Regions from separate parts of the Streptomyces sp. Edi2 genome, predicted to be linked through region 2. Evidence: predicted binding sites of a transcription regulator. Region 2 holds the regulator's gene; the other holds the start of a gene.
What was found. The regulator HrcA, encoded in region 2, represses chaperone genes, less so after heat shock. The targets are predictions, from matches to a motif close to TTNGCACTCNGNNNNNCNGAGTGCNAA.

Region 1: a site for HrcA is predicted at 9,050-9,076, ahead of groL (chaperonin GroEL). Genes of this name have one in related genera too.

Annotation. Positions count from the first base shown of each region.
Region 1 is NZ_JBEJGX010000003.1:5,421,131-5,435,949, reverse strand. It holds gene ABR737_RS27375 (DUF8189 domain-containing protein) at 63-1,409, shown strand; gene ABR737_RS27370 (hypothetical protein) at 1,534-1,746, opposite strand; gene ABR737_RS27365 (hypothetical protein) at 1,743-2,000, opposite strand; gene ABR737_RS27360 (hypothetical protein) at 2,464-2,682, opposite strand; gene ABR737_RS27355 (hypothetical protein) at 2,682-2,933, opposite strand; gene ABR737_RS27350 (helix-turn-helix domain-containing protein) at 3,054-3,893, shown strand; gene ABR737_RS27345 (DUF397 domain-containing protein) at 3,877-4,203, shown strand; gene ABR737_RS27340 (hypothetical protein) at 4,855-5,157, opposite strand; gene ABR737_RS27335 (hypothetical protein) at 5,599-5,919, shown strand; gene ABR737_RS27330 (S66 family peptidase) at 6,056-7,084, opposite strand; gene groL (chaperonin GroEL) at 7,259-8,884, opposite strand; gene ABR737_RS27320 (cold-shock protein) at 9,411-9,614, opposite strand; gene ABR737_RS27315 (MoaD/ThiS family protein) at 10,038-10,316, opposite strand; gene thrC (threonine synthase) at 10,441-11,724, opposite strand; SAM riboswitch class I at 11,742-11,900, opposite strand; gene ABR737_RS27305 (glucosyl-3-phosphoglycerate synthase) at 12,070-13,032, shown strand; gene ABR737_RS27300 (hypothetical protein) at 13,384-13,995, shown strand; gene ABR737_RS27295 (GntR family transcriptional regulator) at 14,135-14,819, opposite strand, start outside.
Region 2 is NZ_JBEJGX010000003.1:2,857,013-2,871,831, forward strand. It holds gene ABR737_RS16090 (16S rRNA (uracil(1498)-N(3))-methyltransferase) at 1-448, opposite strand, end outside; gene ABR737_RS16095 (nitronate monooxygenase) at 445-1,533, opposite strand; gene dnaJ (molecular chaperone DnaJ) at 1,630-2,766, opposite strand; gene hrcA (heat-inducible transcriptional repressor HrcA) at 2,767-3,783, opposite strand; gene ABR737_RS16110 (MBL fold metallo-hydrolase) at 3,978-4,712, shown strand; gene ABR737_RS16115 (DUF3097 domain-containing protein) at 4,745-5,578, shown strand; gene ABR737_RS16120 (Uma2 family endonuclease) at 5,556-6,134, opposite strand; gene hemW (radical SAM family heme chaperone HemW) at 6,244-7,476, opposite strand; gene ABR737_RS16130 (SpoIIE family protein phosphatase) at 7,529-9,706, opposite strand; gene ABR737_RS16135 (AMP-dependent synthetase/ligase) at 10,089-11,975, opposite strand; gene lepA (translation elongation factor 4) at 12,463-14,337, opposite strand; gene rpsT (30S ribosomal protein S20) at 14,757-14,819, shown strand, end outside.

The sequences.
Region 1 (14,819 bases), 2.6 Mb from region 2:
GGGATCTTCGAGTCACGAGTCCGGGCAGGCCGGTACGACACTCGCCACTGGAGAGGACAACCATGGCCATCGATCAGTCCACCGAGTCCCAGGACAGCGCGCCGCAGAACAGCGTGGTCTACGAGACGCCGCCGCCCGAGCTGGTGGAGCGGGCGAAGCGCGCGCGCAAGGAACTGGAGGCGCGGGGCGCCACCGTGGAGTTCAAGGCGAAATGGTGGGGGTTCGAGGTTCACCTCAACCAGGCGGCGGTGGATGCGTACCTGGAGATCAAGGACCTCCTCGCGGACATCCTCGGCGAGGCGCTCAAGGAGCCTCTCTCGTCCCTGGTCACCCTGGCGGCCATGGCACAGAAGATCTGGATCCAGGCGGTGTCGAGGGGGTACGGCTGCAAGCTGGTCTCGCCGTGGATCTCGCCGACGATGCTCATCCCGATCGGCATCAACCCCGCCGAGGACCCCAACCTGTGGTGGACGGTGTTCGGCCGCAACGCGGAGACCGGTCGCTTCGAGTGGAACGAGGACGCCATGTTCCCCGGCCACGCCAGTGCCGCGAACCCGGCGGCGGCGGTGTTCAACGGCCGTCTGATCCTCGTCCACCGCGGCTACGGCAACAGCGACCAGCAGCTGTGGTGGACCGAGTTCGACCCCGACAGGGGCTGGTCCGAGGACAGGACCTTCGGTGCTCACTCCAGCGCAGCCGGCCCAGCTCTGGCGGTTTTCCGCGGACAGCTGCACTGCGTCCACCGCGGCAGCGGCAACGACACCTCCCTGTGGCACACCACGTTCGACGGCACCCGCTGGTCAACCGATCAGAGGCTCCCCGCCCACAAGAGCTCGGTCGGGCCGGCGCTGGCCGTCTACGACAACGAGCTGCACTGCATCCACCGCGGCGACGGCAACACCATCACCATGTGGCACACCACGTTCAACGGCACGCGCTGGTCCGCCGACACCGAACTCCGCACCCACAAGACGGCCTCGAACCCGGCGCTGGCCGTCTACGACCGCAAGCTCCACCTGGTCCACCGCGGCACCGGCAACGACGTGTCCCTGTGGCATGCGACGTACGACGGCACGCGCTGGTCCGCCGACCAGTCGCTTCCCGCCCACAGCAGCCTGGAAGGCCCTGGCCTGGCGGTGTTCGACAACAAGCTGTACTGCGTCCACCGCGGCCACGGCAGCAACGACCAGAACCTGTGGTGGACCTACTACGACGGCAGCCGGTGGTCCACCGACACCAAGTTCCCCGGCCACACCAGCGGCGCCGGACCAGCCGTGATCGCCTACCGCGACAAGAACGGCACGCAAGACCAACTCATGGTCGTCCACCGCGGCTACGGCAAGCGCGCCGCCGGCACCGACAGCGACGAAACGCAAGCACGGATCGCCGCCGAGGAAGCCGCCGACTGAACCACCGGCGCTCCCGCCAACCAACCCTGATCACCGGTCGCCGGGAGCGCCACCCGCACCGGTCCACCGGCGAGCGCCACCCGCACCGGTCCACCGGCCCGAGGAGAGCACCCCGGTCCCCTCCTCAAGGGATCATCCGGCTCTCCCAGTTCAGCTCTCTGAGGCGGGCCGCCAGTACGGCGGATGGCGGGGCGGGGCGCAGTAAGTGCGGCGGGCAGGCCCACGGCCGGCCGCCGCCGGGCTCGCGGAGCTGCACCAACGGCCCCTGGTGGCCCACGACCCGGCCGACGCGCCCGTCCCGCCCGTCCACCGCATAGCTGCCGGACGACAACTTCACGGCTGTCCCTCCTCCGGGCCGTGCCCGTGCCCGGGGGCGGCGGTCTTGGCGTAGTCCATCAAGACCTCGGCCAGACGCTGGGCGGTGTCGAGATTGCAGCGCCCCAATTCGACCAGCGGCGCCATGACGCTGCTCGCGCAGGACACCGGGTCGACGCAGAGGGAGGGAAGGGTGACCCCGACCGCCTGGAGTGCGGTGTGCAGTTCCGCCATGACGCCCTCGGCCTGGCGTACTCGATCACGCGCCGTCAACATTTCGCCTCATCGCCTTCCACGCTGAGTGTCCCCGTCGTGCACACAGCGTGGCGGCTACCGGCCCGGCCTGCAGAGAGACGCATGCCCAACAACCGATCGTGTGTAACAGGGAGTTGCCAAACGGCCCGCGCCCCGGCCTCTCACCCCCGCCTTCGTCACCCCGCGCCATGCTCGGGGCCGGGCTATCGCGCCGGCGAATGTCCACCCGTGCCCCACGGCTCAAGCCGCGCGCCCCCGAGCCGTCCGCCCCGTTCCCGCCCGTGTACAGCACTTACGCAGGGCGACAACCCCGCACGCCGCCCACGCCCCCGCCCACACACCCCAGCGGTCCACGCCCCGGCAGCCGCCCCCCGCGCGGGCAGCCGACCGTACGACCGTCAGCCGTACATCCGCACGGGTCACCGCCCCGGCACCCACCACGCGCCGCCCGCAGGACGCACGTTCCTGGTGGGCGGCCCACCCCTCACGGCATCCGGCTCTGCCAGTTCAGTTCTCTGACGCGGGCCACCAATACGGCGGACGGCGGGGCGGCGCACAGCGCATGAGGCGGGCAGTCCCACGGCACACCACCACCGGGCGGCCGAAGCTGCACCAACGGCCCCTCGTGGCCGCCGACCACGCCGATGACCAAGCCGACACGGCCGTCCCGCCCGTCCACCGCGTAGCTTCCGGGGACCGGCATCACGGCCGCGGCTCCTCCTCACCGTGTCCCGGTTCGGCGGTCCGGGCGTAGTCCGCCAGTACGCCGGCGAGCCGCCGGGCCGTGTCCAGATTGCAGCGCCCCAGCTCGACCAGCGGCGCCATATGGACACTCGCGCACGACACCGGGTCGACGCCAAGGGAGGGCAGGGTGATCCCCGCTTCCCGGAGGGCGGTCCGCAGTTCCGCCGTGACGCCCTCGGCCTGCCGCATCCGCTCACGCGCCGTCAGCATTCGCCTCATCACCTTCCACACTGAGTGTTGCCATTGCGCACACAGCGTGGCCACTACGGGTCTAGCCTGCATAGAGGCGCAGACCCAACAACCGATCGTGTGTAACAGGGAGTTGCTGCGATGCCCGGACCCAAACCCCTCGACCCGTCCTCGTCCCCCCGCGCGATGCTCGGCGCAGAGTTACGGCACAAGCGCGAAGAGGCCGGCCTCACCCAGGAAGAACTCGGCAAGCCCCTCTTCGTCAGCGGGTCGTTCATCGGCCAGCTGGAGGCAGGGACGCGGCGGATGCAGATGGAGTACGCCGTAAAGATCGACGAGGTCCTTGGAACGGACGGCTACTTCACCCGCAACTGCGAGGCCGCGACGAGGTCGAAGTATCCGGATCACTTCGCGGAGGCGGCGGAGGCGGAAGCCGTCGCCACGGCGATCAGACAGTACGCGCCGCAGCTGATTGCAGGACTGCTGCAGACCAAGGCCTATGCGTCGGCAGTTTGCCGCGCGTACCAGCCGACGGCGCCCGACGACGTGATCGACGAGACGGTCACGGCACGACTCGAACGCACGCGCCTCCTCGACCATCCAACGACCCCGTTGTTGTGGGTGGTGCTGGACGAGGCTGTGCTGCGTCGGAATACCGGCGGCCCGGTGGTGATGGCGGAGGCGCTGTGGCACGTGGTGGAGCTGATCCGGAAGCACCGGATCATCGTGCAGGTGTTGCCGTTCACGGCAGGTGCTCATGCGTCGATGAATGGCGCGCTCAAGTTGATGAACTTCGAGGACGCGCCCACGCTCGCTCACCTAGAAGTGCTGAACGCAAGCAAGCTGGAGGACGACCCAGCGACTGTCGCCCGTCACGAACTGACTTACGATCTGCTCGGGGCCAGCGCACTGTCACCCCAAGATTCCCTGGCCCTGATCGAATCAGTGGCGGAGGATTACGCGAATGAAGATCAGCCCTGAGTACGACCTGAGCATGGCCATCTGGCGTAAGTCCAGCTACAGCGGCGGCGAGGGCGGAGACTGCCTCGAAATCGCGACGTGGCACAAGTCCAGCCACAGCGGCGGCAGTGGCGGAGACTGCCTAGAGGTCGCCACCTGGCGGAAGTCCACCCACAGCGACGGCAGCGGCGGCGACTGCCTCGAAGTCTCCGACGATCACCCCGGCATCGTGCCCGTCCGGGACTCCAAGGACCCGGACGGTCCGGCGCTCGCGTTCCGGGCGCCGGCGTGGGCAGCGTTCATCGAGGGCATCAAGTCCAGCTCCTTCTAAGGCGCCTGGCGTCCACTCGGGGTCCGGGGCTCAAGCCGCGGACCCCGAGCCCTCTTTCCAAGGAACGGGCGGTCGGAAGGACACCCACCCACCCTCCCCCGAGCCGCCAACTCCCGCACACACCAGCGCGGATGACATTCCGTGACCGGCTTGCGACATCACGTCGCCCCGGTCTAGCGTGCGCAGCAACAAAACAACCCCGGCAGGTGCTACCAACACCGACCGGGGTCTGACCACCAAGATCGAAAGCGCGACGATCTCATGGCTAGCTCCAACTTTAACGCCGTCCCGTGCGCCCCCGCACTCCCCCACGGCAACCACCCCTCCGCCCGCCCCGGCTACGGCAAACGCGAAGCGCCCGACCAACGCCCCTCCCGCCCCGGCGACTTCGCGAACCTCCCCCGTCGTGAGGCATCCATCGCCGCCTACCTCGACCGGCTGCCCGAGGGTGCCGACATGTCCGTGAAGACGCTGGCCAAGGTGTTGCCGGACTACGGGCAGTGCGCCCTGCGGACCGCGCTCCGCCACCTCTCGGAGGCCGGTCATCTGCGGCGGGTCACCGAGACACACATGAGTGACGGCGGCAGTCCGCTCTGGGTGACGCGTACGTACTTCTCGCGTACGGCACGGGACGACGCCTGGTGGATGGCCTTATGCGCCGGGAACGTTCCGATGACCCACGACGACGTTGGCGGTGAAGGCGGCAGTGGCGCCCCACTTCCCGCCGCCGGGCCACCGCGCCCGCATGCCCCACACGTCCACACCCACGTCCAGCCCCGTCCACCGCACTCCCCCGGCTACGCCGCCCTCGCCGCTCTCGGCCGTGCCGAACCCCGTATGACGCTGTCCGCCGCCGACTGCGCGTCCCTCGAAGCGTTCGCGGAGGAATGGCTGGCGCGCGGCGCGACCCGCGACCAGCTCCTGTCCGCCCTGACCTCCGGGCTGCCGCCACACGTCCACCACCCGGGCCGACTCGCCCGCTCCCGGCTGCTCGCCAAGATGCCGCCCCCACCCGAACCCGGGACGGACACCGGCACCGAAGCCGATGCAAACGCAGACGCAGAGGCAGACGCAGAAGCCGCTGGGCCAGGCCGCCCCGCCCAAGGGCCGTCGCGCAGAGCCCTCCGGATCATGGAGTGCACCGTCTGCCGCGCCCCGGGTCGGCCCGCCGCGCTCCCCGGGGGTGTCTGCGGCCCCTGCCGGGGCGAGGCGCCACCGGACGACCGGCGGCGTCTCGCGGCGGAGGCGACGGCCGCCCAAGTCCGCGCCCGCGTGCAGCATTTGCGCGCGGTCGCACGGCCACCGGCCCCCAGCCGTAGTAGGGCCGCCGCCGGCCGACCGTGATCCTGCCGCACCGTGGCGCGGCGGTCAGTAGCAGTCAGTAGGGTCGGCGCCATGCTGATCCGATTACGGCGCCCCTGGCGCGGCAGGCTGATCGTGGCCCTCACGGCTCTCGTACTGGCCGCGGGCGGGGCGGCACTGATCCTGTGGGGCGAGACACCGCCCTCCTACCCGCCACTTCCCCAGATGCACGGGCCGCACCTCTCAATCCAAGTCGCCTTCGAAAGCACCCTCGACCGCGAGGCCCCGCCCGCACCCGCCACCCTCTGCGGCGCCGCGATGCTGTCCGCGGCAGGGGCCCTGTGCCTCGCGGGCTGCCTCATCGTCCGCCGTGGGCAGCAGGGCATGCAGAAGCAGGCGCGGGCCACGGAGTAGGCGCAGGCCATAGAGCGGGCGATGATGCCTGCGGCCCACCCCGGCCAGAGATAGCCACCGGCCTGATGTGCCGTATGCCGTCAGCCGACAGCCGTCAGCCGTCAGCCGTCAGCCGTCAGCCGTCAGCCGTCAGCCGTCAGCCCAGAGTCTGCGTCAGTTCGCTCCGGCTCGGGGAGTGAACGATACGGCCGTACGCTCCGTTGACGATGGGCATGTAGGGCGGGACGTGCCCGCATTCCATGTCGGCGATGATCGGCACATGGAGGGGGCCGAGTGCGTCGAGGACGGCCTCGTGCTGGCTGAGCGAATCGTTGTCCGGTGCGGAGGTCCGGCCGACGAGAACCGCGTTCGCCCGGTCGAAGAACCCGGCGAGTCTCATGCCGTGCAGGTTCCGGCAGATGGTGAAGGCATCGTCGCCGGTTGCCTCCACATAGACGAGAAGCCCATTCGGTGACTCGTCGCGAGCGAAGGCCGAGGTGTCGAGGAAGGCTGTCCCCGCGAGATTGCACAGTGTTTCGATGCAGCCGCCGATCAGTCTTCCCTCGGCCTCCACGTCACCGCCCCCGTCGAGCCGGGTCCAGGCACCCACGGAGTCGAGCGTGTACTCGCGAATGCCGGGGAAGGCGGCGAAGTCGTCGAAGGCCACGCTCCGGTGGCGACCGGGCGGGGTCTGGACGAACCGGTGCCCCGGGGGCGCCGCGACGATGTCGCACCACGACTGCAGTCCTTCGGGCACCCGGTAGGGCGTGTCCATGAGGTTGTTGCCGTGGACGGTCGCCGTGCCCGTGAGCAGGGTCATCGGTGTGATCACGGTCGATATGTCGGAGAACCCGACGATCCAGGTCGGCTCCGCCTCCCGTAACCGGTCCCAGTCGAGCAGTGGTAGCAGGTCAATGGCGGTCTCTCCGCCCCACGGCGGCACGATGGCCTTGATGGAGGGGTCGATCAGCATCGACATCAGCTCGTCGGCGCGGTCAGCGGCCGAAGCACTGACGTGCCCGGAGCCGTCCATGCACCGGCCGATGACGACCTCGTACCCGCGGTCCTGAACGTCACGGACGGCGACATCGAGGCGCGCACGCAGATCCTCCGCGACGCCGCCCGACGGAGAGGTGACACCGACACGGTCACCGGGACGCAGCGGGGAAGGGTATCGAACAGTCATGCGCCGGATTTTGACACGGTGAACCCCTGGGACACCGGGTTTTATGCGCTCCGAACGGCCCGGATGCCCCCTCCCGAAACGCCGCCGGGGCGGCACCCCCTGGGAGGAGGGTGCCGCCCCGACGTACGTCTGGACGTTGCGGTCCGGGAGGACCGGTGTCTGATCCGCGAGGGATCAGAAGTCCATGTCACCGCCCGGCATGCCGCCCGGAGCGCCCGCCGCGCCGGCCTTTTCCGGCTTGTCGGCGATGACGGCCTCGGTGGTGAGGAACAGCGCCGCGATGGAGGCGGCGTTCTGCAGCGCGGAGCGCGTGACCTTCGCCGGGTCGATGATGCCCTCGGCGATCATGTCGACGTAGTCGCCGGTCGCGGCGTTGAGGCCGTGACCCACGGGCAGGTTGCGCACCTTCTCCACCACAACGCCGCCCTCAAGGCCGCCGTTGACGGAGATCTGCTTGAGCGGGGCCTCCAGCGCGAGCTTCACGGCGTTGGCGCCGGTCGCCTCGTCACCGTCGAGGTCCAGCTTCTCGAAGACCGAGGAAGCCTGGAGCAGGGCCACGCCACCGCCGGCGACGATGCCCTCTTCGACGGCCGCCTTCGCGTTGCGAACGGCGTCCTCGATGCGGTGCTTACGCTCCTTGAGCTCGACCTCGGTGGCGGCACCGGCCTTGATGACGGCCACGCCGCCGGCCAGCTTCGCCAGGCGCTCCTGCAGCTTCTCGCGGTCGTAGTCCGAGTCGCTGTTCTCGATCTCGGCGCGGATCTGGTTGACCCGGCCCTGGACCTGCTCGCTGTCGCCGGCACCGTCGACGATGGTGGTCTCGTCCTTGGTGATGACGACCTTGCGGGCGCGGCCGAGCAGTTCGAGACCGGCGTTCTCCAGCTTGAGGCCGACCTCCTCGGAGATGACGGTGCCACCGGTGAGGATGGCGATGTCGCCGAGCATGGCCTTGCGGCGGTCACCGAAGCCCGGGGCCTTGACGGCGACGGACTTGAAGGTGCCACGGATCTTGTTGACGACCAGGGTCGACAGGGCCTCGCCCTCGACGTCCTCGGCGATGATCAGCAGCGGCTTGCCCGACTGCATGACCTTCTCCAGGAGCGGGAGCAGGTCCTTCACGTTGCTGATCTTGGAGTTGACGATCAGGATGTACGGGTCGTCGAGCGCGGCTTCCATGCGCTCCATGTCGGTCGCGAAGTACGCCGAGATGTAGCCCTTGTCGAAGCGCATACCCTCGGTGAGTTCCAGCTCCAGACCGAAGGTCTGGGACTCCTCGACGGTGATGACGCCTTCCTTGCCGACCTTGTCCATGGCCTCGGCGATGAGCTCGCCGATCTGGGTGTCAGCGGCGGAGATGGAGGCGGTCGAAGCGATCTGCTCCTTGGTCTCCACGTCCTTGGCCTGCTCCAGCAGGGCGGCGGAGACGGCCTCGACGGCGCGCTCGATGCCGCGCTTGAGGGCCATCGGGTTGGCGCCGGCGGCGACGTTGCGCAGGCCCTCGCGGACCAGAGCCTGGGCCAGGACGGTCGCGGTCGTCGTGCCGTCACCGGCGACGTCGTCCGTCTTCTTCGCGACCTCCTTGACCAGCTCGGCGCCGATCTTCTCGTACGGGTCCTCGAGCTCGATCTCCTTGGCGATGGATACACCATCGTTGGTGATCGTGGGGGCGCCCCACTTCTTCTCGAGGACGACGTTGCGGCCCTTGGGGCCGAGGGTGACCTTGACGGCGTCGGCGAGCTGGTTCATCCCGCGCTCGAGACCGCGCCGTGCCTCCTCGTCGAACGCGATGATCTTGGCCATGTGAAGTGGTCCTCCCGGACTAATGGGGTCTCCCCTGCTCGAACGCAGTTGAGAGCTTGGGGAAGGATTGCTCCGGACCGCGCTGGCGCCCGCGACGGACGACCTGCAGACCTGCGTGGTTCCTTGCCCCACCCGGCCTACGGGCCTCACCGACCCGGTCCTTCTTTGTCACTCTCACTGGGAGAGTGCTAACGCAATGATTAGCACTCGCACCCCTTGAGTGCAAGGCGGCTTCGAAGATGCCTCCCATCGGGGTGGCGCCCGGGTGACGGGTGAATCACGGGTGAGCGCAGGTCCCCCGGGGTCCGCCCGCACTCAGCACCTCCCCGTCCGCCGACAGCGGACAGCGGAGCAGCGGACAGCGGACGAGGGGCAGCACGAGGAGCAGCGGACGAGGGGCGGCCGACGAGAGACGGCGGGCGAGGGGCGGCCGGCGAGAGGCGGCCGGCAGACCGCGACGGACAGCAGAAGGCCCGCACCCCTCAGGGGGGTACGGGCCTTCACTACGCAGCAGTCGGTCGGCGCCTCAGCCGGCCACCCGGACCATGTCCGCCTGCGGCCCCTTCTGGCCTTGCGAGATCTCGAACTCGACCCGCTGACCCTCCTCAAGGGTGCGGTAGCCGTCCATCTGGATCGCGCTGTAGTGGACGAAAACATCCGCACCACCGTCGACCGCGATGAAGCCGTACCCCTTCTCCGCGTTGAACCACTTGACGGTGCCCTGAGCCATGCCTAACTCCCCTATTACTGGCCCTTGCGCAGGACCGCACTCCGCGGACCCGGGTCAGACCTCACCCCGCGAAAGCCCTGTGGGGTGTGCGCCGGAACGCGTCGACCGCCGCTGAATGTATCTGCACAGATGCCCAGCGCAACAGGTCAATCGGACGAGAAATCTGGGGCCGGAAAATCGGCAATATGCGGTGAAATCCCGCTTCTCCCGGGCAAGTCGGGCCGGGCATAGCTCACCTAAGCGACAAATCTTGCCCACACTTTGGGCACAACTGATCGCGATCTCATATGCGTTCGGCACACGCACGCGCTATAGGGGAGGGGTATCGCCTCAATGGTATCTCCTTTCACAACATGGAATTGCCCCGTCCGCTTTCTGGCGGACGGGGCAATTCCGGTCAAGCAGGCCAAGAATTGGCGCAAATCAGCACCCTCCGGCCACCGCCGGAATGATCGAGACGCCCGCACCCTCCGGGGTCGGCGTCTCCAGGCCCTGCTCGAAGCGCACATCGTCGTCGTTGACGTAGACGTTCACGAAGCGGCGCAGCTTGCCGGCGTCGTCCAGCACCCGGGCCGCGATGCCCTGGTGGTTCTGCTCCAGGTCGGCGATCACCTCGGAGAGGGTCGCGCCCTCGGCCGCGACCTCGGCCTGGCCGCCGGTGTACGTGCGGAGGATGGTGGGGATGCGGACCTTCACGCTCATGGTTCTGCCTTCCGGGTATTGCGGAGTACGTGTTCGGGGGCGGTGGCGTGGCCTCGTTGCGGACGGGCCGGCGGCCTCGTGGCGGGAGGTGGCGCGGCCCCGTGCGCGGACGGGGCCGGCAGCGTCAGCGGGCGAGACCGGCCGCGCGGAACGCGTCCAGGTCCGGACGGATCGTGGCCGTGGGCCCTGAGGTCGGGGCGACCGCGTCCAGCGTCTTGAGGCCGTCACCGGTGTTCAGGACGACGGTCGTCAGGGACGGGTCGAGCACACCGTTCTCGATCAGCTTCTTGGTCACGCCGACGGTCACCCCGCCCGCGGTCTCCGCGAAGATGCCTTCCGTCCTGGCCAGCAGCTTGATCGCGTCCACGACCTGCTCGTCGTTGACGTCCTCGACCGCGCCGCCCGTACGGCGGGCGATGTCGAGCACATACGGGCCGTCGGCCGGGTTGCCGATCGCCAGCGACTTGGCGATGGTCTTCGGCTTCTGCGGGCGGACCACGTCGTGCCCGGCCTTGAAGGCCGTGGACACCGGCGAGCAGCCCTCCGCCTGGGCGCCGAAGATCTTGTACGGCTTGTCCTCGACCAGACCGAGGGCGATCAGCTCCTTGAGCCCCTTGTCGATCTTCGTGAGCTGCGAGCCGGACGCGATCGGGATGACGATCTGGTCCGGGAGGCGCCAGCCCAGCTGCTCGCAGATCTCGTACGCCAGGGTCTTGGAACCCTCGCCGTAGTAGGGGCGCAGATTGACGTTGACGAAGCCCCAGCCCTCGCCCAGCGGGTCGCCGATGAGCTCGGAGCAGAAGCGGTTGACGTCGTCGTAGTTGCCCTCGATGCCGACCAGGTCACCGCCGTAGACCGCGGCCATGACGACCTTGCCGGCCTCCAGGTCGTGCGGGATGAACACGCAGGACTGGAAACCGGCCCGGCGCGCCGCGGCGCCGACCGCGCCGGCGAGGTTGCCGGTCGAGGAGCAGGACAGGGTGGTGAAGCCGAAGGCGCGGGCGGCCTCGACGGCGATCGCCACGACGCGGTCCTTGAAGGAGTGCGTCGGGTTGCCGGAGTCGTCCTTGACGTACAGACCGCCGGTGACGCCCAGCTCGGCGGCGAGCCGGTCGGCCTGGACGAGCTTGGTGAAGCCGGGGTTCAGGTTGGGCTTGTCGGCGACGTCGGCGGGGACGGGCAGCAGCGGGGCGTAGCGCCAGATGTTGTCCGGACCGGCCTCGATCTGCTTCTTCAGGCCCTCGGGGTCGCCGCTCGGCAGGTCGTACGCGACTTCGAGCGGCCCGAAACATTCCTGGCACGCGAAGATCGGGCCGAGCGCGAAGCGCTGTCCGCACTCGCGGCAGGACAGGGCTGCGGCGGGGCCCAGAGCGACGGTGGGGGTGTTTTCGGTGACTTGCACAGCCATGGAGGCGAGGCCCTTTCTCCTCATCTTCCTCGCGACGAATCTCGCCACGAGACGGATTTGGCACCTTCCCTAGCCGGGAGCCTCGCGCGCGGGACGTCAGCGTCCTTGCGGCAAGACCGGCTGGAGGGTTGCCGGGGCTTCAACGGGCCGTATCCCTCTGCCCCTCTGGATGAGCGGTATGGCGCTGGGCCGAAACCCAGGCGTTTGTGGCGCGGACCCCGACATGCAACGGTCTTCCGCGTTGTTCAAGACTGTAACCGAAGGCACTGACGGTTGAGATAGTCGTCCGATGCGCGAGATGGATCACAGAGGCCGCCCACCGGCGGCGACCGAGGAGTCGTAGACGTGCTGGAAGAGGTGGAGGGCTGGCTGAGCAGCCGCTCCTGGTCCGCCGCGGACCGCCCGCTGGGGCGGCTGCTGGAGGCGAAGCACCAGACGGGCCGCACGGTGAGTGTCGTACTGCCCGCCCTCGACGAGGAGGCCACCGTCGGGGCGATCGTGGCGGTGATCCGCGCCGAGCTGATGACCGGCCCGGTCCCGCTCGTCGATGAGCTGATCGTGCTGGACTCCGGCTCCACCGACCGCACCGCCGAGGTCGCGGCGGCGGCCGGCGCCCGGGTCATCCCCCGCGACAGCGTCCTGCCGCGGCTGCCGGCCCTCCCCGGCAAGGGCGAGGTGCTGTGGCGCTCCCTGCTGGCCACCACCGGCGACATCGTCTGCTTCATCGACGCCGACCTGCGCGAATTCTCCTCCGCCTTCGTCTCCGGGATCGTCGGCCCGCTGCTGACCGATCCGGACATCCAGTTCGTGAAGGCGATGTACGACCGCCCGCTGGAGACCGGCACCGAGGGCGCCGGGGCCGGCCAGGGCGGCCGGGTCACCGAACTGGTCGCCCGCCCGCTCCTCAACCTCCACTGGCCCCAGCTGGCCGGCTTCGTCCAGCCCCTCGGCGGCGAGTACGCGGCCCGCCGCTCCCTCCTCGAACGCCTCCCCTTCCCGGTCGGCTACGGCGTCGAGCTCGGCCTGCTCGTCGACGCCCTGCACACCGTCGGCCTCGACGCCCTCGCCCAGGTGGACGTCGGCGTCCGCAAACACCGCCACCAGGACGGCCAGGCCCTCGGCCGGATGGCCGCCGCGATCTACCGCACCGCGCAACTCCGCCTGGCCCGCGGCCACTTGGTACGCCCCCGGCTCACCCAGTTCGACCGCGGGGCCGACGGCTTCGTCCCCCGTACGACGGACGTGGACACCGAGGAGCGCCCCCCGATGGCCGAAATCCCGGAGTACGCGGCACGACGGGCGGCCTGAGGGTCCGCGGCCTCCTCGGCTGACGGCAGCCGAACCCGTGCCCGGGCGTGTGCCGGTGCCAGTGCCAGTGCCGGTACCTACGCCGACGCAGACGCAGACGCAGACGCAGACGCAGACTGCGAACCGTCGAACGCACGCACGGACGGCCGTACCAGGCGTGCGTGCGGCTCAGTCCTGCCGCCATCCGCGGCCCGGCGCCCCCTGGCCTGTCGGCCCGGGTGCCACGCGGCCGCGGCCCACTTCTCCGAACTTCCGAGATGGGAACACCTATTCCATTACCGGCGAGTAGTCGGGCCGGGTAGGGTGACAGCGTTTTTGATCATTTCTTTCTGACCAGGGGGAAGTCTGTTCATGCGCATCTCTACGGGGAAGATCCTCACCGCCGTGGCGGCAGTGGGCGTACTGGCCACTGCGACGCCCGCTCAGGCGCAGTCGGCCGACTCGGCACAGCAGCCCGTGACCAAGGCTGCCGCCACCCAGTCCGTGGGCACCAAGAGTGCGGCGGCGGGCCTGCGCAAGCTGTATGACGAGCGTTTCACCGTCAAGCCCAACAACGCGCGCTACCCGGGGCTCAAGGTGAGCCCGGCCAAGGCGATGAAGTCTCTGAAGCACTGCTTCAACTGCACGTTCCCCGTCAAGGGAGCACCCAAGAAGTTCCCGAAGGAGAACCAGCGCATCAACCTTGAGGCCTGCGCCGTCTTCTTCGCCTGCAAGGACGCTCCGGTGCGCTACCACGGCATCGGCTCCATGAAGAACGCCTGGTACTTCACCGCGGAGAAGGGCCACTTCGACGGCAAGGGGTCGAAGGTCTACTTCAACTTCTACACGGACTCCAAGGGCTACCTGCGGCTCCACGTCGAGGGCTACGTCACCAACCCGAGCGTGCCCGACTCGCTCAACAAGCGCTTCGCCGTGGAGAAGTGGCAGGGCTTCGCCCACAACATGGGCGTCGAACTCGACTGAATCCCCTACGGATGAGCCTCCACGGAGGGGGCCCGTCGCTACCGCTGCGCCCTTGGCTCCTGGTCGGTCCGGACCGACCAGGAGCCAGAGGCGCGCGCCAAGACCGCAGTCTGCGGCGCGGCGCTTGCGGTCTGACGGCTCAGGCGTCGAAGTCGTACTCCAGCACGTAGGCGGACGAGTCGAGGATCATCTCGTTGACCTCGACGGTCCGCCCGTCCGCGGTGATGGCCGCGCGGCTGATGAGGACAACGGGCGTGCCCGGCGGAAGGCGCAGCCGAACGGCCTCATCCGGCGCCGGCATGCGTGACCGCACTTCTTCCCTGAAGCGGGCGGGCCCCGCACCCAACTCGGCGAGCCGGGCGTATGTGCCGCCGGCCCCGGTATCCGGCTGCGTGATCGCCGATCCCGCGACGAGGGCAGCGGGGAGGGAGGAGGTGGACAGCAACACCGGCTTACCGTCGAGCACGAACCTGCGGCGCCGCACGATCACAGCGCCTCCGGGCGCTATGCCGAGCTGCGACGCGACGGTTTCAGGCGCCGGCTCCTCGTTCACCGTGACCTCGTCGACCACCAGGTCACGGTCCGGGACATCGGCCGACCAGACCGACCGCCCCTCACCCCATTGCTCCCGGGCCAGCCGCGGGACGCCACGGCGCCGGATCGGCTGGAACGCCCGCACGAAGACCCCGGCGCCCTTGCGGGCCTCGGCAAGCCCCTCCGAAGTGAGCACACCGAGCGCCTGCCGGGCCGTCATCCGCGCCACGCCGTGCCGGTCCATCAGCTCGTTCTCCCCGGGCAGCCGGTCTCCGGGCCCGAACTCCCCC
Region 2 (14,819 bases):
GGAAGGTCAGCCGGCGCGACTGCTTGCCCGCCTCACGGGCCGTGGCACGCCATTTGCCCAGCGATTTGGCGGCCCGCTCGCCCTTCCACTGGGTGACGCAACGCGCCGCCGCCCAGGGCACGATGCCGTCCACACCGGTCTCGGTCATCGTCTCGACGGCCAGCTCGCCGCGGTCGCCCTTGGGGAGCGCCTGGACGACGGTGATCGTGGGTTCCGGCGGCGCCTCGGTGCGCAGCTCCGCGACGGCGACGGTGAGCCGGTCCTTGCCCTCGACGGCGGCGACCGTGCCGTGCGCGCCCGCTCCGCGGCCGTCCGTCAGGACGACCTCCTCACCGGCCCGCAGCCGGCGCACCGACACCGCGTGCCGGCCCTCGGGACCGTCCAGGGTCAGCGTGCCGCCGGCCCGTACGTCCGCGAGCGAATCGACGAGGAACACCGGCGCGGTCATGCGGCGCCACCGGCGCCCGGGTGGCTCAACGCGGCGCGCGCCGCTTCCAGTTCACCCGCCAGTACTTCCACGAGCTGCCCGGCAGGCAGCTCCCGCGCCAGCCGGTGCCCCTGCCCCGCCCACAGGTTCATGCCCTGCGCGTCGCCCGCCTTGGCCGCGGCCTTGCGCACCGTGGAGGTGAGGTAGTGGACGGCGGGGTAGGCGGCCGGGGCGTACGGGCCGTGCTCGCGCAGGAAGCGGTTGACCAGTCCGCGGGCGGGCCGCCCGGAGAACGCCCGGGTCAACTCCGTATGCGTGAACAGCGGGTTGGTCAGCGCCTGCTTGTGCAGCGGGTTGGCGCCCGATTCGGGGGTGGCCAGGAAGGCGGTGCCCAGCTGCGCCATGCTCGCCCCGGCGGCCAGCACCGACGCGATCTGCGCCCCGCGCATCAGCCCGCCCGCGGCGATCACCGGGATCTGTACGGCCTCCCGGACCTGGCCGAGCAGCGCCAGCAGTCCCAGCCCCGCGCCGGTGCCGTCCGCATGCGGATCGTCCCGGTGGGTGCCCTGGTGGCCGCCGGCCTCCACGCCCTGCACGCACACCGCGTCGGCACCCGACCACTGGGCGGCCTGCGCCTCGGCGGCGGTGGTGACCGTGACAATGGTGTACGTACCGACCGCGGCGAAGGAGTCGAGGACGGCACGCGAGGGGCAGCCGAAGGTGAAGGACACCACCGGCACCGGGTCGTCCCGCAGGATCGCGAGCTTGGCCTCGTAGCCGTCGTCGATGGGCCCGTCGATGTCACCGAGCTCGGTCTCGTACCAGGCGGCCTCGCCCGCGAGTTGCTCGCGGTAGACCTCGACGACCGAGCCGTCGGCCAGCGAGGGCTGCGGCATGAAGAGGTTGACGCCGAAGGGCCGGTCGGTCAGCGACCGCAGCTGTTTGATCTCCTGGTACATGCCGTCGGCGGTTTTGTAGCCGGCGGCGAGGAAGCCGAGACCGCCGGCGCCGCAGACGGCGGCGGCCAGCTCGGGTCCGGAGCCGCCTCCCGCCATCGGGGCCTGCACGATCGGATGGCGGCAGAGATCGGTCAGTGCGGTGGGCATGCGCACATCGTGTCACGCCCACCGCGCCGTTCTGAACCGGGGCCGAGGCCGCCGCGCCGCCCGGGGAACGGCTCCGGCCCCCGGGCTCACCTGCGGCTATCGCCCGTTGAACGCATCCTTCAGGCGCGAGAAGAGTCCCTGCTGCCCCGGCTGGAACTGCCCCGTGGGCCGCTCCTCCCCGCGGAGCTTGGCCAGCCGCCGCAACAGGTCCTCCTGGTCGGCGTCGAGCTTGGACGGCGTCATCACCTCGACGTGGACGATGAGATCGCCCCGGCCGCCGCCCCGCAGATGGGTCACACCGCGCTGGTGCAGCGGAATCGACTGGCCGGACTGGGTACCGGGCCGGACATCGATCTCCTCCACCCCGTCCAGCGTCTCCAGCGGGCACTTCGTGCCCAGCGCCGCCGCCGTCATCGGGATGGTGACCGTGCAGTGCAGATCGTCGCCGCGCCGCTGGAAGACCGAGTGCGCCACCTCGTGGATCTCCACATAGAGATCACCGGCGGGGCCGCCGCCCGGACCGACCTCGCCCTCGCCCGCAAGCTGGATGCGGGTGCCGTTGTCGACACCGGCCGGGATCTTGACGGTGAGCGTGCGGCGCGAGCGGATCCGGCCGTCGCCGGCGCACTCGTGGCACGGCGTCGGCACGACCGTGCCGAAGCCCTGGCACTGCGGGCACGGCCTGGACGTCATGACCTGGCCGAGGAAGGACCGGGTGACCTGGGAGACCTCACCGCGGCCGCGGCACATGTCACAGGTCTGCGCCGAGGTGCCGGGAGCCGCGCCCTCACCGCTGCAGGTCGTACAGACGACGGCGGTGTCGACCTGGATGTCCTTGGTGGTGCCGAAGGCGGCTTCGTTCAGCTCGATGTCGAGCCGGATCATGGCGTCCTGGCCACGGCGGGTGCGCGAGCGCGGTCCGCGCTGCGACGCGGTGCCGAAGAAGGCGTCCATGATGTCGGAGAAGTTGCCGAAGCCCGCGCCGAAGCCGCCCGCGCCCTGGCCGCCGCCGGCCTGCGAGAGGGGGTCCCCGCCGAGGTCGTAGACCTGCTTCTTCTGCGGGTCCGACAGCACCTCGTAAGCGGCGTTGATCTCCTTGAACCGCTCCTGGGTCTTCGGATCCGGGTTCACGTCCGGGTGCAGCTCACGCGCCAGCCGGCGGAAGGCCTTCTTGATCTGGTCCTGCGAGGCGTCGCGTCCGATACCGAGGACCGAGTAGTAATCCGTGGCCACTTACGACTCCGCGAGGATTTGTCCGACGTAACGTGCCACTGCGCGTACCGCTCCCATCGTTCCGGGGTAGTCCATGCGGGTCGGTCCGACCACGCCGAGTTTGGCGACTGCCTCGTCGCCCGAACCGTAGCCGACCGTGACGACCGATGTGGACGCCAGGCCTTCATGGGCATTCTCATGCCCGATACGTACGGTCATGCCCGAGTCCTTGGCTTCCCCGAGCAGCTTGAGCATCACCACATGCTCCTCAAGGGCCTCCAGCACCGGCCGGATGGTCAAGGGGAAATCGTGTCCGAAGCGCGTGAGATTGGCGGTACCGCCGATCATCAGCCGCTCTTCGGTCTCTTCCACCAGAGTTTCCAGCAACACCGACAGCACTGTCGAGACCGTGCCGCGGTCGTCCTGCTCGAAGGACTCCGGAAGATCCTGCACCAACTGCGGCACATCCGCGAACCGGCGACCGACGACCCGGCTGTTGAGCCGGGCCCGCAGATCCGCCAGGGAGGCTTCGCCGAACGGTGCCTGGCAGTCGATGAGCCGCTGCTCGACCCGGCCGGTGTCCGTGATCAGTACGAGCATCAGCCGGGCCGGGGCCAGGGCCAGCAGCTCGACATGCCGGACCGTGGACCGGGTCAGGGACGGATACTGCACGACGGCGACCTGCCGGGTCAGCTGCGCCAGCAGCCGGACCGTGCGGCCCACCACGTCGTCGAGGTCGACGGCGCCGTCCAGGAAGTTCTGGATCGCCCGCCGCTCCGGGCTGGACAGCGGCTTGACGCCGGCCAGCTTGTCGACGAACAGGCGGTAGCCCTTGTCGGTCGGGATCCGCCCGGCGCTGGTGTGCGGCTGGGCGATGAACCCCTCGTCCTCCAGGGCCGCCATGTCGTTGCGGATGGTGGCCGGGGAGACCCCGAGCCGGTGGCGTTCGGTGAGCGCCTTGGAGCCGACCGGCTCCTCCGTCCCGACGTAGTCCTGGACGATGGCGCGCAGCACCTCCAGCCTGCGTTCACTGAGCATCCCGCGCACCTCCAGTCCGGCCGTCCGCCGCTTCGTCTTCCCTGGCACTCACACGGGCCGAGTGCCAGACCTTGGGCCAGTGTACGGCCGGGTAGCACGGGTGCGGCAAGGGCGGGCGCGCGGAGTACCCGCCCGATGACCGGGATCGGCCGATCTGTCGGGCAACGCTATCGCGATGGCGCTAGCGTCTCGGTATGCGTACTGCTTGGGAAGAGGCCGGTTGGGAACGACTCGGTGACGGCGTCGCCAGGCGCCGGATGCCGGGCTGGGACGAGACGATCGGGGTGATCGCGGGGAGCACCGGGGTCATGATCGTCGACACCGGCGCGACCCTGCGCGACGGCGCGGATCTGCGCCGGACGATCCGCGGTGTGCTGGGCCGGGAAGTGACGCATATCGCGCTCACCCACCCCCACTTCGATCATGTGCTGGGCACGGCCGCCTTCGCGGGCGTCGAGGTGTTCGGCGCGGCCGGCCTGGGCGAGCTGCTGCGCCGGGGCAAGGACGAGCTGCGGCACGACGCGATCCGGCAGGGCGTCGCGCGGGACGCCGCCGCGGAGGCCGCCGATCTGCTCGTCGCCCCGCACCACCATGTGCACGGCCAGCTGACCGTCGAGCTGGGCGACCGGCAGGTGCTGCTCGCCAACGTCGGCCCCGGGCACACCGCCCACGATCTGGCCGTCCTGGTACCGGGCCGGCGCGGGGAGCCGGAGATCGTCTTCTGCGGCGATCTGGTCGAGGAGTCCGGCGAGCCCCAGGCGGGCCCCGACGCGCTGCCCCAGCAGTGGCCCGGCGCGCTGGACCGGCTGCAGGCCCTCGGCGGCGAGGACGCACGGTACGTTCCCGGCCATGGCGCCGTGGTGGACGCCCGGTTCGTCCGTGCCCAACGCGACGCCCTGGCGGCCCGCTTCGGCGTCGCGCCTTCCTGACCCCGCCCGCCGACCTCACGAGACAGGCCCCCATGCACAGCAAGCACTACGGCCCCGACCTCACCCCACCGTGGAAGAAGCAGCGGCCCGCCCCCGAGGTGCCGGCCGAGCCCGATCTGGTCGTCGAAGAGGTCGCCTCGGGCTTCTGCGGCGCCGTGATCCGCTGCGAGAAGACGGCGCAGGGGCCGACGGTCACCCTGGAGGACCGCTTCGGCAAGCACCGGGTCTTTCCCATGGAGCCGCGCGGCTTCCTCCTGGAGGGGCGGGTGGTCACCCTCGTACGCCCCCAGGAGAGGCCGGCGGCCACCGCTCCGGCGCGTACGGCATCGGGATCACTCGCCGTGCCCGGCGCCCGCGCACGGGTCGCCCGCGCCGGGCGCATCTATGTGGAGGGCCGGCACGACGCCGAGCTGGTGGAGCGGGTGTGGGGCGACGACCTGCGCATCGAGGGGGTGGTCGTGGAGTACCTGGAGGGCATCGACGACCTGCCCTCGATCGTCCGCGGCTTCGCCCCCGGACCGGACGCCCGTCTCGGCGTCCTCGTCGACCACCTCGTGCCCGGCTCCAAGGAGTCCCGTATCGCGGCCGGGGTGACCGGGGACCATGCACTGGTGGTCGGCCACCCGTACATCGACGTCTGGGAGGCGGTGAAGCCGTCCTCGGTCGGGATCGCGGCCTGGCCGTCCGTCCCGCACGGGCAGGACTGGAAGACGGGGGTGTGCCGGGCGCTGGGCTGGCCGGAGAACACGGGCGCCGCCTGGCAGCGGATCCTGTCCTGCGTGCGCTCCTACAAGGACCTGGAGCCGGCGCTGCTGGGGCGGGTGGAGGAACTGATCGACTTCGTCACGGCCGGCGGTGCGGCCTGACGTTGGGGAGGGTCCCGAATTCGGTGGTGTCGAGTACGACATCGAGCTGGTCCAACGGCACGGGATCGCCAAATTTATAGATCGACTGCGACCGGTAGTCGGCGTTCTCCCCCGTGCCAGTGGGGCCGGTGAGCAGGACGCAGTGTGCCACGAGGGGATCGATGATCAGGTAGAGCGGAAGTCTGCTCGCCGCGTAAATCGAACGCTTGATGACATAGTCATGATCAACGCTGGTCTTGGAGACAACCTCGACAACCATCTTGATCACCTCGGGCGGCATCATGCGCCCGGAGTCCGGTCCGGTTCCGCGCTCCACCAGCACGAGATCCGGCTGAGGCTCGCTGGACTCTTGATGAAGCGCGACATCCTGGGTTTGCAGGCGTCGCCACTTCTTCCGCGGAAACTGGTCAAGGACAGCTTCCACGATGTCGTTATGGACCACGTCTGGCCCCGCCATCATCACGATGTTCCCCCGGAGGAGCTCGATCTTGACGCCCTCGGGAACCTCAAGGTTCTCGAAGAGCTCCGTCATCCGGCGTTCATCCACAGCGGTCATCTCCATGGCCTCCGTATCCCGTCGCCGTGTATACGGCACAGGCTAGGAGCAGCCTAGGCGGGGCCGCGGGCCCCTCGCATTGGTTCACTCATTCGAGCACAGCAGCGACTCAGTCCACCAGATCCCGCACCACCGCGTCCGCCAGCAGCCGTCCCCTCAGGGTCAGGACGGCGCGGCCCGCCTCGTACGGACCGGGTTCCAGGAGGCCGTCGGCCAGGGCGCGGGACGCCGCCCGCGCGCCCGCCGGGGCGAGGATGTCCAGGGGGCAGCCGTCCGCGAGGCGCAGTTCCAGGAGGATGCGTTCGACCCTGCGGTCCTCGTCCGTCAGGAGTTCGCGACCGGCGCCCGGGGAGCGGCCTTCGGAGAGGGCCTGCGCGTAGGCGCCGGGGTGCTTGACGTTCCACCAGCGGACGCCGCCGACGTGGCTGTGGGCGCCGGGGCCCGCGCCCCACCAGTCGGCGCCGGTCCAGTACAGCTCGTTGTGGCGGCAGCGGGCCGCGTCGGTGGTGGCCCAGTTGGAGACCTCGTACCAGGTGAAACCGGCCGCGGCGAGGCGTTCGTCGGCAATGAGGTAGCGGTCGGCGTGCACGTCGTCGTCGGTCATCGGGACCTCGCCACGGCGGATCCGGCGGGCCAGCTGGGTGCCCTCCTCGACGATCAGGGCGTAGGCGGAAACGTGGTCGGGGCCGGCCCCGATCGCGGCGTCCAGGGAGGCGCGCCAGTCGTCGTCGGTCTCGCCCGGGGTGCCGTAGATCAGGTCGAGGTTGACGTGGTCGAAGCCGGCCGCGCGGGCCTCGGCGACACAGGCCTCGGGGCGGCCGGGGGTGTGCGTACGGTCGAGGATCTTCAGGACGTGCTGCCTGGCGCTCTGCATGCCGAAGGAGACCCGGTTGAAGCCGCCCGCGAGCAGCCCGTCGAGATAGCGCGGGTCGACGGACTCCGGATTGGCCTCGGTGGTGATCTCCGCGCCCGGCGCCAGGCCGAATTCCTCGCGGATCGCGGCCAGCATCCGGCCGAGATCCGCTGCGGGCAGCAGGGTCGGGGTGCCGCCGCCGACGAAGACCGTCTCGACGGGGCGCGGGTCGTCGCCCAGCACCTTGCGGGCCAGCCGGATCTCGTCCACGACGGTGTCGGCGTAGTTGTCGCGGGAGGCCAGGGCGCCGCCGGAGCCGCGCAGCTCGCTTGCGGTGTAGGTGTTGAAGTCGCAGTAGCCGCAGCGGGTCGCGCAGTACGGCACATGCAGATAGAAGGCCAGGGGCCGGCCGGCGGCGGCCGCCGGCGTATGACCGGGCAGCGCCCCGTCCTCGGGCATCGGCTCACCATCGGGCAGTGCGGAAGGCATGGGAACCATTGTCCGTCATGGCGGGGCGGTGCCGGTCCGGGTGCGGTGTGCCCTACGGCACCCCGGGCCCGGCCGCCTGGAGGACCAGCAGGGCCAGGTCGTCGTCGGGCGGGACCGGGCCGAAGGCGTGGACGGTGTTGCGGATGTGATCGGCGAGGGCGGTGGCGCCCAGGCCGGCACCCGCGGCGAGCGTGACGGCCAGACCGTCCTCGTCGTCGAAGAGCCGCCGCCCCGAGCGCCGCTCGGTCACCCCGTCGGTGACGCACAGAAGCGTTTCCCCCGGGCAGAGGTCGAACGATTCGCTGACGTACGCGGCGTCCTCCACCACCCCCAGCAGCATCTGCGGCGCCGCGACCACCCGGACCCCGCCGTCCGTGCCCAGCACCAGCGGCAGCGGGTGGCCGGCGCTGGCGAGGGTGCAGCGGGCGCCGCCGCCGGGGTACGGGACGATCTCGCCGTAGAGCAGGGACAGGAAGCGGGCCTGTTCGCCCTCCTCGCGGATCTCGACCGGCGCCTCGGCCCCGGCCCCGGCCGCCGCGACCGCCGCCGCGACCGCCGCGACCGAGTCCGCGGCCTCCCGTGCCATGGTCTTGTTGAGCCGGTCGAGCACCGCGGCCACCCCGAAGCCGTCCCGGGCCAGCAGCCGCAGCACCGGGCGGGCCAGCCCCGTCACCGCGGCCGCCTCGGGCCCGCTGCCGCAGACGTCGCCGAGGGCGAAGCACCAGCGGCCGTCCCCGGCGTCGAAGAGGTCCCAGAAGTCGCCGCCCGCCCAGGCCCCCTCCCGTGGTTCGTAAACCACCGCCGACTCCACGCCCGGCACCTGCGCCCGCCCCCGCGGCAGCAGACGGCGCTGCAGGACCTGGCTGATGCGCTCCTGACGGCTGTAGGCGCGGGCGGTGGCGACGGCGCGGGCGACCCGGCGTCCCAGGTCCTCGATCAGCCCGACCACCTCGTCGGGGAAGCGCAGCAGCCCGCCCCGCCCGAGCAGCAGGGTGCCGAGCCGGCGGCCTCCCGCGACCAGGGGGCAGGCGAGCGCGGCGCCGCCCGGCCCGTAGCCGCCCGGTTCGTACGGCCAGGGCCAGGGAACCGCGCCGGACGCACCGCTGGGCGAGCCGCCGGCCGGCAGCTCCGGCGGCTGCTTCTCCAGCGCCGTGCGCAGCGCGTCGATCCGGCTCTCGGAGGTGTGCCAGACGCGGGCGAGGCGCTGTTCCTCGGCGTCGGCCGCGAGGCCCCGGCCGGGGGCGCCGCTGTCGCCGTCATAGAGCCACACCGCGCACCATTCGGCGAGCCGCGGCACGATCAACTGGGCGGCGAGCGAGGCGACCTGATCGGCGTCGAGCTGACCGGAGAGCAGGTCGGAGGCTTCGGCGAGGAAGGAGAGGGCGCCGTTGTCGACCCCGCCGGCCTCGTGGTCGGGCGGGGCGGAGCGGCGCGGCGCCGGGGCCAGGAGCTCGGCGGCCCGCAGCCCGTGCTGCAGCAACTGGTCGTCGAAGGCGAGCTCCGGCTCGGGCCCGGCGCCGTCCCGGGCGCCGACGGGCAGCCGGAACCAGACGGTCTTCATGGCCCTGCGGTAGGTGATGCCCCAGGATTCGGCGACGGCGCTGATCAGCTGGAGGCCGTGGCCGCCGTTCTCGGAGGCGGCACTGTCCTCGTGGGCGCGGACCGGCTGGGCGGGGTGGTGGTCGGAGACCTCGATGACGAGGCCGGGGGCGGCGTCGGGGGCGGGGCCGGGTGCGCCGTCGAGTCCTGCGCCGGAGGCGTACGCGGGCGGCGCCGGGTACGGCTGCCCGCTCCGGGCCCCGCACGGCTCGCCGCTCCGGCCCTCCGGGTACTCCGCGCCCGCTTCCCGCTCCGGCTCCAGGCGGCAGCGCAGCTCGACGGTGGTGCCCGCGTGCACGACCGCGTTCGTCACCAACTCGCTGACCAGCAGCACCGCTTCGTCCGCGAGCCGCCCGGTCAGGCTCTCCGCGCCCGCCAGCCCCTGGTCGGCCCAGTCCGCGAACGCGGCCCGGACGAAGCGGCGGGCGACGGCAGCGGCCTGCGGATCACCGGGCAGGCTGGTCCACCGGGAACGGGCCACGGCCCCCTCGGCAGGCCCGGCCACCGTGCCGGCCCCGGCTGCGGGTCCCGTCGCAGGACCGGCCCCGGGTCCGCCACGGGACCCGCCCGCCCTCGCCATGCGCGTCGCCGTGACGCCGTCGTCCCGTGGAGACGAAGTTGTCGTCCGCATTGAGCAACTCCCGACCAGCTCCGCTGCAGCGCCGGATGCGCCAACGACAGAGTGACAGAACGAGCGCAGACATAAGCACGGAGTCACAGAAGTGGGTGGTCGCGGCGCCCAATTCGGCTGACGCGCCGAGGGAGTTGGCCGACGTCCGCCAAGCGGCCTCCGGGGGACTTGTACGGACAAGTCCGGCGAAATCCACGGTTCCCGCCGGCCGCCGCCTTCACCCGTACGGGTGCGGCGATACGGGACCCGCCAACCCGTACGAGCACGGCGATACGCGACGCGCGCACCCGAGGTGCCACGCCACACGGGGCGACGCGCCGGCCCCTATAAGCGCGGCGATACGGGACGCGCCGACCCGCCCCGTACCGCCGTGTCCTTGCGGCTACGCCTCGCGCGTGCCCGCGTACATCTCGTCGAGCAGGTCCTTGAACACCCGCTCCACCACCGGCCGCTTGACCTTGAGGCTGGGGGTCACCTCACCGTGCTCGATGTCCAGGTCGCGCGGCAGCAGCCGGAACTTGCGGATCTGCTGCCAGCGCTGCAGGCCCTCGTTGACCCGCTCGACATAGCCGTCGATCAGCTCGCGGGCCTGTGCGGTGGCGACGACCTCGGCATACGTCCTGCCTTCCAGACCGTGCTCCTTGGCCCAGGCCATGATCGTCGGCTCGTCGAGGGCGATCAGGGCGGTGCAGAAGTTCCGATTGGCGCCGTGCACCAGCACATTGGAGACGAACGGGCAGACCGCCTTGAACTGGCCCTCGACCTCGGCGGGCGCGATGTACTTACCGCCCGAGGTCTTGATCAGGTCCTTCTTGCGGTCGGTGATCCGCAGATAGCCGTCCGGGGAGAGCTCACCGATGTCACCGGTGTGGAACCAGCCGTCCTCTTCCAGCACCTCGGCGGTCTTGTCCGGCAGGCCGTGGTAGCCCTGCATGATGCCGGGGCCGCGCAGCAGGATCTCGCCGTCCTCGGCGATCCGCACCTCGGTGCCGGGCAGCGGCTTGCCGACCGTTCCGGTGCGGTAGGCCTCGCCGGGGTTGACGAAGCTGGCGGCGCTGGACTCCGTCAGGCCGTAGCCCTCCAGGATGTGGATACCGGCGCCGGAGAAGAAGTAGCCGATCTCCGGCGAGAGCGCGGCCGAGCCGGAGACCGCGGCGCGCAGCCGCCCGCCGAACGCCTCCCGCAGCTTGGCGTAGACAAGGGCATCGGCGATCCGGTGCTTGGCGCCGAGTGCGAACGGCACCGAGGCGTTGCCGGTGCGGCGGAAGTTGTCCTGCGAGACCTTGGCGTACTCGCGGGCCACCTCGGCCGCCCACTGGAAGATCTTGTACTTGGCGCCGCCGCCCTGCCGGGCCTTGGTCGCGACACCGTTGTAGACCTTCTCGAAGATCCGCGGCACGGCCGCCATGTACGTGGGCCGGACGACCGGCAGATTCTCGATGATCTTGTCGACCCGGCCGTCCACGGCGATCACATGTCCGGCCGCGATCTGGCCCGCGGTGAGCACCTTGCCGAAGACGTGCGCCAGCGGCAGCCAGAGGTACTGCACGTCCTCCTCGGTGACCATGCCGGTGGCCGGGATCGCCCGGGCCATGTACGCCCAGCAGTCGTGCGGGAGCTGAACACCCTTGGGGCGCCCGGTGGTCCCGGAGGTGTAGATCAGCGTCGCCAGCTGGTCGGCGCGCAGTGCGGCGACCCGCTCCTTGACGCACTCCGGGTGGTCCTCCAGATAGGCGGTGCCGCGCTTCTCCAGCTCGGCCAGGGTGAGCACCCAGCCCTCCGGATCGCCCTCGGCGGGCTCCGCGCCCGCCTCGTCGATGACGACGACATGCGCCAGCTCGGGCAGCTCCGCGCGCCGCTCACGGGCCTTGGCGAGCTGCCCGGCGTCCTCCGCGATCAGCACCCGGCTTCCGGAGTCGGCCAGGATGTAGGCGGTCTCCTCGGTGTTGGTGCTGGGGTAGACCGTGGTGGTGGCGGCGCCGGAACAGAGCACACCGAGGTCGGCGAGGATCCACTCGACGCGGGTGCTGGCGGCCAGCGCCACCCGCTCCTCGGGCAGTATGCCGAGCGCCATGAGCCCGGCGGCCACGGCGTAGACCCGTTCCGCGGCCTGCGCCCAGCTGATCGACTTCCAGTCGTCCGGCCCGGGTCCGGAGGCCGGGACCGGATAGCGATAGGCCTCGATATCGGGCGTGGCCGCAACCCGTTCCAGGAAGAGATGCGCCACCGAAGGCGGCCGGTTTTCGATCAGCGTGTGGGTGTCCGTCACGGCGTCCTCCGGGGCCCGCTTCGATGCTGGTGACTCGCGAGTAACCTTTGAGCAGTGATCAGACTAGAGCGCGAGAAGCCGACGCGTAAGAGGCTACGGCCGACTGGTTAAGGAAGTGACCAGTGCGATGGGTGTACGTAGCACGCGCAACGCCCGACAGCGAGCCGCGCCGAGCGCCCGCATCGGGCGGCCCGGGGGCTCTGCGGCCCGCTGTGGACCGCCGCGGACCGTTCCGGCCATCAAGGACTGCTCCGGACCGGCCCGCTCCGGACCGACCGCCCCAGACCACCGCGGGTGGGATGGATCACACCTTCCGCACCCCGCCTGCAGGCCGGCCGGGCCGGATGACCTGCCCAACTTCCTGCCCAGTTGCCCGTCTGCCGCCGCGCTCCGCCTCTCCCCGCCTCCGGTGAGCGGGGAAAAACCGGCAGGGCGCCGGCTCCCTGTCCGGGGACCGGCGCCCTGCGGCCGTCACGGGCGGCGCGCGCTACTTCTTCGCCTTCGCATCCCCGTCGGAGTCCGAGGACAGCACCGCGATGAAGGCCTCCTGGGGGACCTCCACGCTGCCGACCATCTTCATCCGCTTCTTGCCTTCCTTCTGCTTCTCCAGCAGCTTCCGCTTACGGGAGATGTCACCGCCGTAGCACTTGGCGAGGACGTCCTTGCGGATGGCGCGGACCGTCTCACGGGCGATGACCCGGCTGCCGATGGCGGCCTGGATCGGCACCTCGAAGCTCTGCCGCGGAATCAGCTCCCGCAGCTTGGCGACCAGCCGCACGCCGTACGCGTACGCCTTGTCCTTGTGGCAGATCGCGGAGAACGCGTCGACCTTGTCGCCGTGCAGCAGGATGTCGACCTTGACCAGGTCGGCGATCTGCTCGCCGGTGGGCTCGTAGTCCAGCGAGGCATAGCCGCGGGTCTTGGACTTGAGCTGGTCGAAGAAGTCGAAGACGACCTCGGCGAGCGGGAGGGTGTAGCGGATCTCGACCCGGTCCTCGGAGAGGTAGTCCATGCCGAGCAGGTTGCCGCGGCGGTTCTGGCACAGCTCCATGATCGCGCCGATGAACTCGCTGGGTGCCAGGATCGTGGCCCGGACGACCGGCTCGTGCACGTTGTCGATCTTGCCCGTCGGGAACTCGCTCGGGTTGGTGACCTCGTGCTCGGTCCCGTCCTCCATGTCGACGCGGTAGACCACGTTCGGCGCGGTGGCGATCAGATCGAGGCCGAACTCGCGCTCCAGGCGCTCGCGGACGACCTCCAGGTGCAGCAGGCCCAGGAAGCCGACACGGAAGCCGAAGCCCAGGGCCGCGGAGGTCTCGGGCTCGTAGACGAGCGCGGCGTCGTTGAGCTGCAGCTTGTCGAGGGCGTCGCGCAGCTCGGGGTAGTCGGAGCCGTCCAGCGGATACAGCCCCGAGAACACCATCGGCTTGGGGTCCTTGTAGCCGCCCAGGGGCTCCGTGGCTCCCTTGGTGAGCTGGGTGATCGTGTCACCCACCTTGGACTGCCGGACGTCCTTCACGCCGGTGATCAGGTAGCCCACCTCGCCGACGGACAGCCCGTCGGCCGCCTTCATCTCGGGCGAGTTCGTGCCGATCTCCAGCAGCTCGTGAGCGGCGCCGGTCGACATCATCCTGATGCGCTCGCGCTTGCTGAGCGTGCCGTCGACGACCTTCACGTAGGTCACGACACCGCGGTAGGCGTCGTAGACCGAGTCGAAGATCATCGCGCGGGCGGGGGCGTCCTTGACGCCGACCGGGGCAGGCACCTCGCGGACGACCTTGTTCAGCAGCTCGGCCACGCCGACGCCGGTCTTGGCGGAGACCCGCAGCACGTCCTCGGGCTCGCAGCCGACCAGATTGGCCAGCTCGGCGGCGAACTTCTCGGGCTGGGCGGCCGGCAGGTCGATCTTGTTGAGGACGGGGATGATCGTGAGCTCGTGCTCCATCGCCAGGTACAGGTTGGCGAGGGTCTGGGCCTCGATGCCCTGAGCGGCGTCGACGAGGAGGACGCAGCCCTCGCACGCGGCGAGCGAGCGCGAGACCTCGTAGGTGAAGTCGACGTGGCCCGGGGTGTCGATCATGTTGAGGATGTGGGTCGTCCCACTGCCCTCTTGGCCCTCGGTGGGGTCCCAGGGCAGCCGGACCGCCTGGGACTTGATCGTGATGCCACGCTCGCGCTCGATGTCCATGCGGTCGAGGTACTGCGCGCGCATCTGCCGCTGGTCGACGACACCGGTGATCTGGAGCATCCGGTCGGCGAGCGTCGACTTGCCGTGGTCGATGTGCGCGATGATGCAGAAGTTACGGAGGAGGGCCGGATCGGTACGGCTCGGCTCCGGCACGTTCGTAGGGGTCGCGGGCACGCAGGGTCCATTCAGTGAACGCGGGTAGGCGGGACTCGGGTATATGACGTCTCCCCCATCGTCCCATGACCTAGGGGCTCGGTCCGGTTTGGGCGGGGCGGGGTGGGTCCGGGGGGGCTTCGGGCGGGGGGCTTCGGGGCGGACGGGTCGGGCAAGGCCGGGGCGTGGTCGGTCGAGGCCGGGTGGTGGTCGGCGGCGGCCGGGGGGGTGGTCGGCGTGGCTCGGGTCGGTGGGTTCGGTCCGGATTGGGCGGTGGGGCCGGTCCGGTCTGGGCGGTGGGTCCCGTCCGGCTCGGGCGAGTGGGTCCGGTCCGGTTTGGGTGGCCGTAGACCCTGCTGGTAGCCTGGTCCACTGCGCTTCGTGCCCTCTCACGTACGAGGCGCTACTCGAAACTCCAACGAACCTGAAAAGGCTCTTTCGTGGCGAACATCAAGTCCCAGATGAAGCGGATCAAGACCAACGAGAAGGCTCGTCAGCGCAAC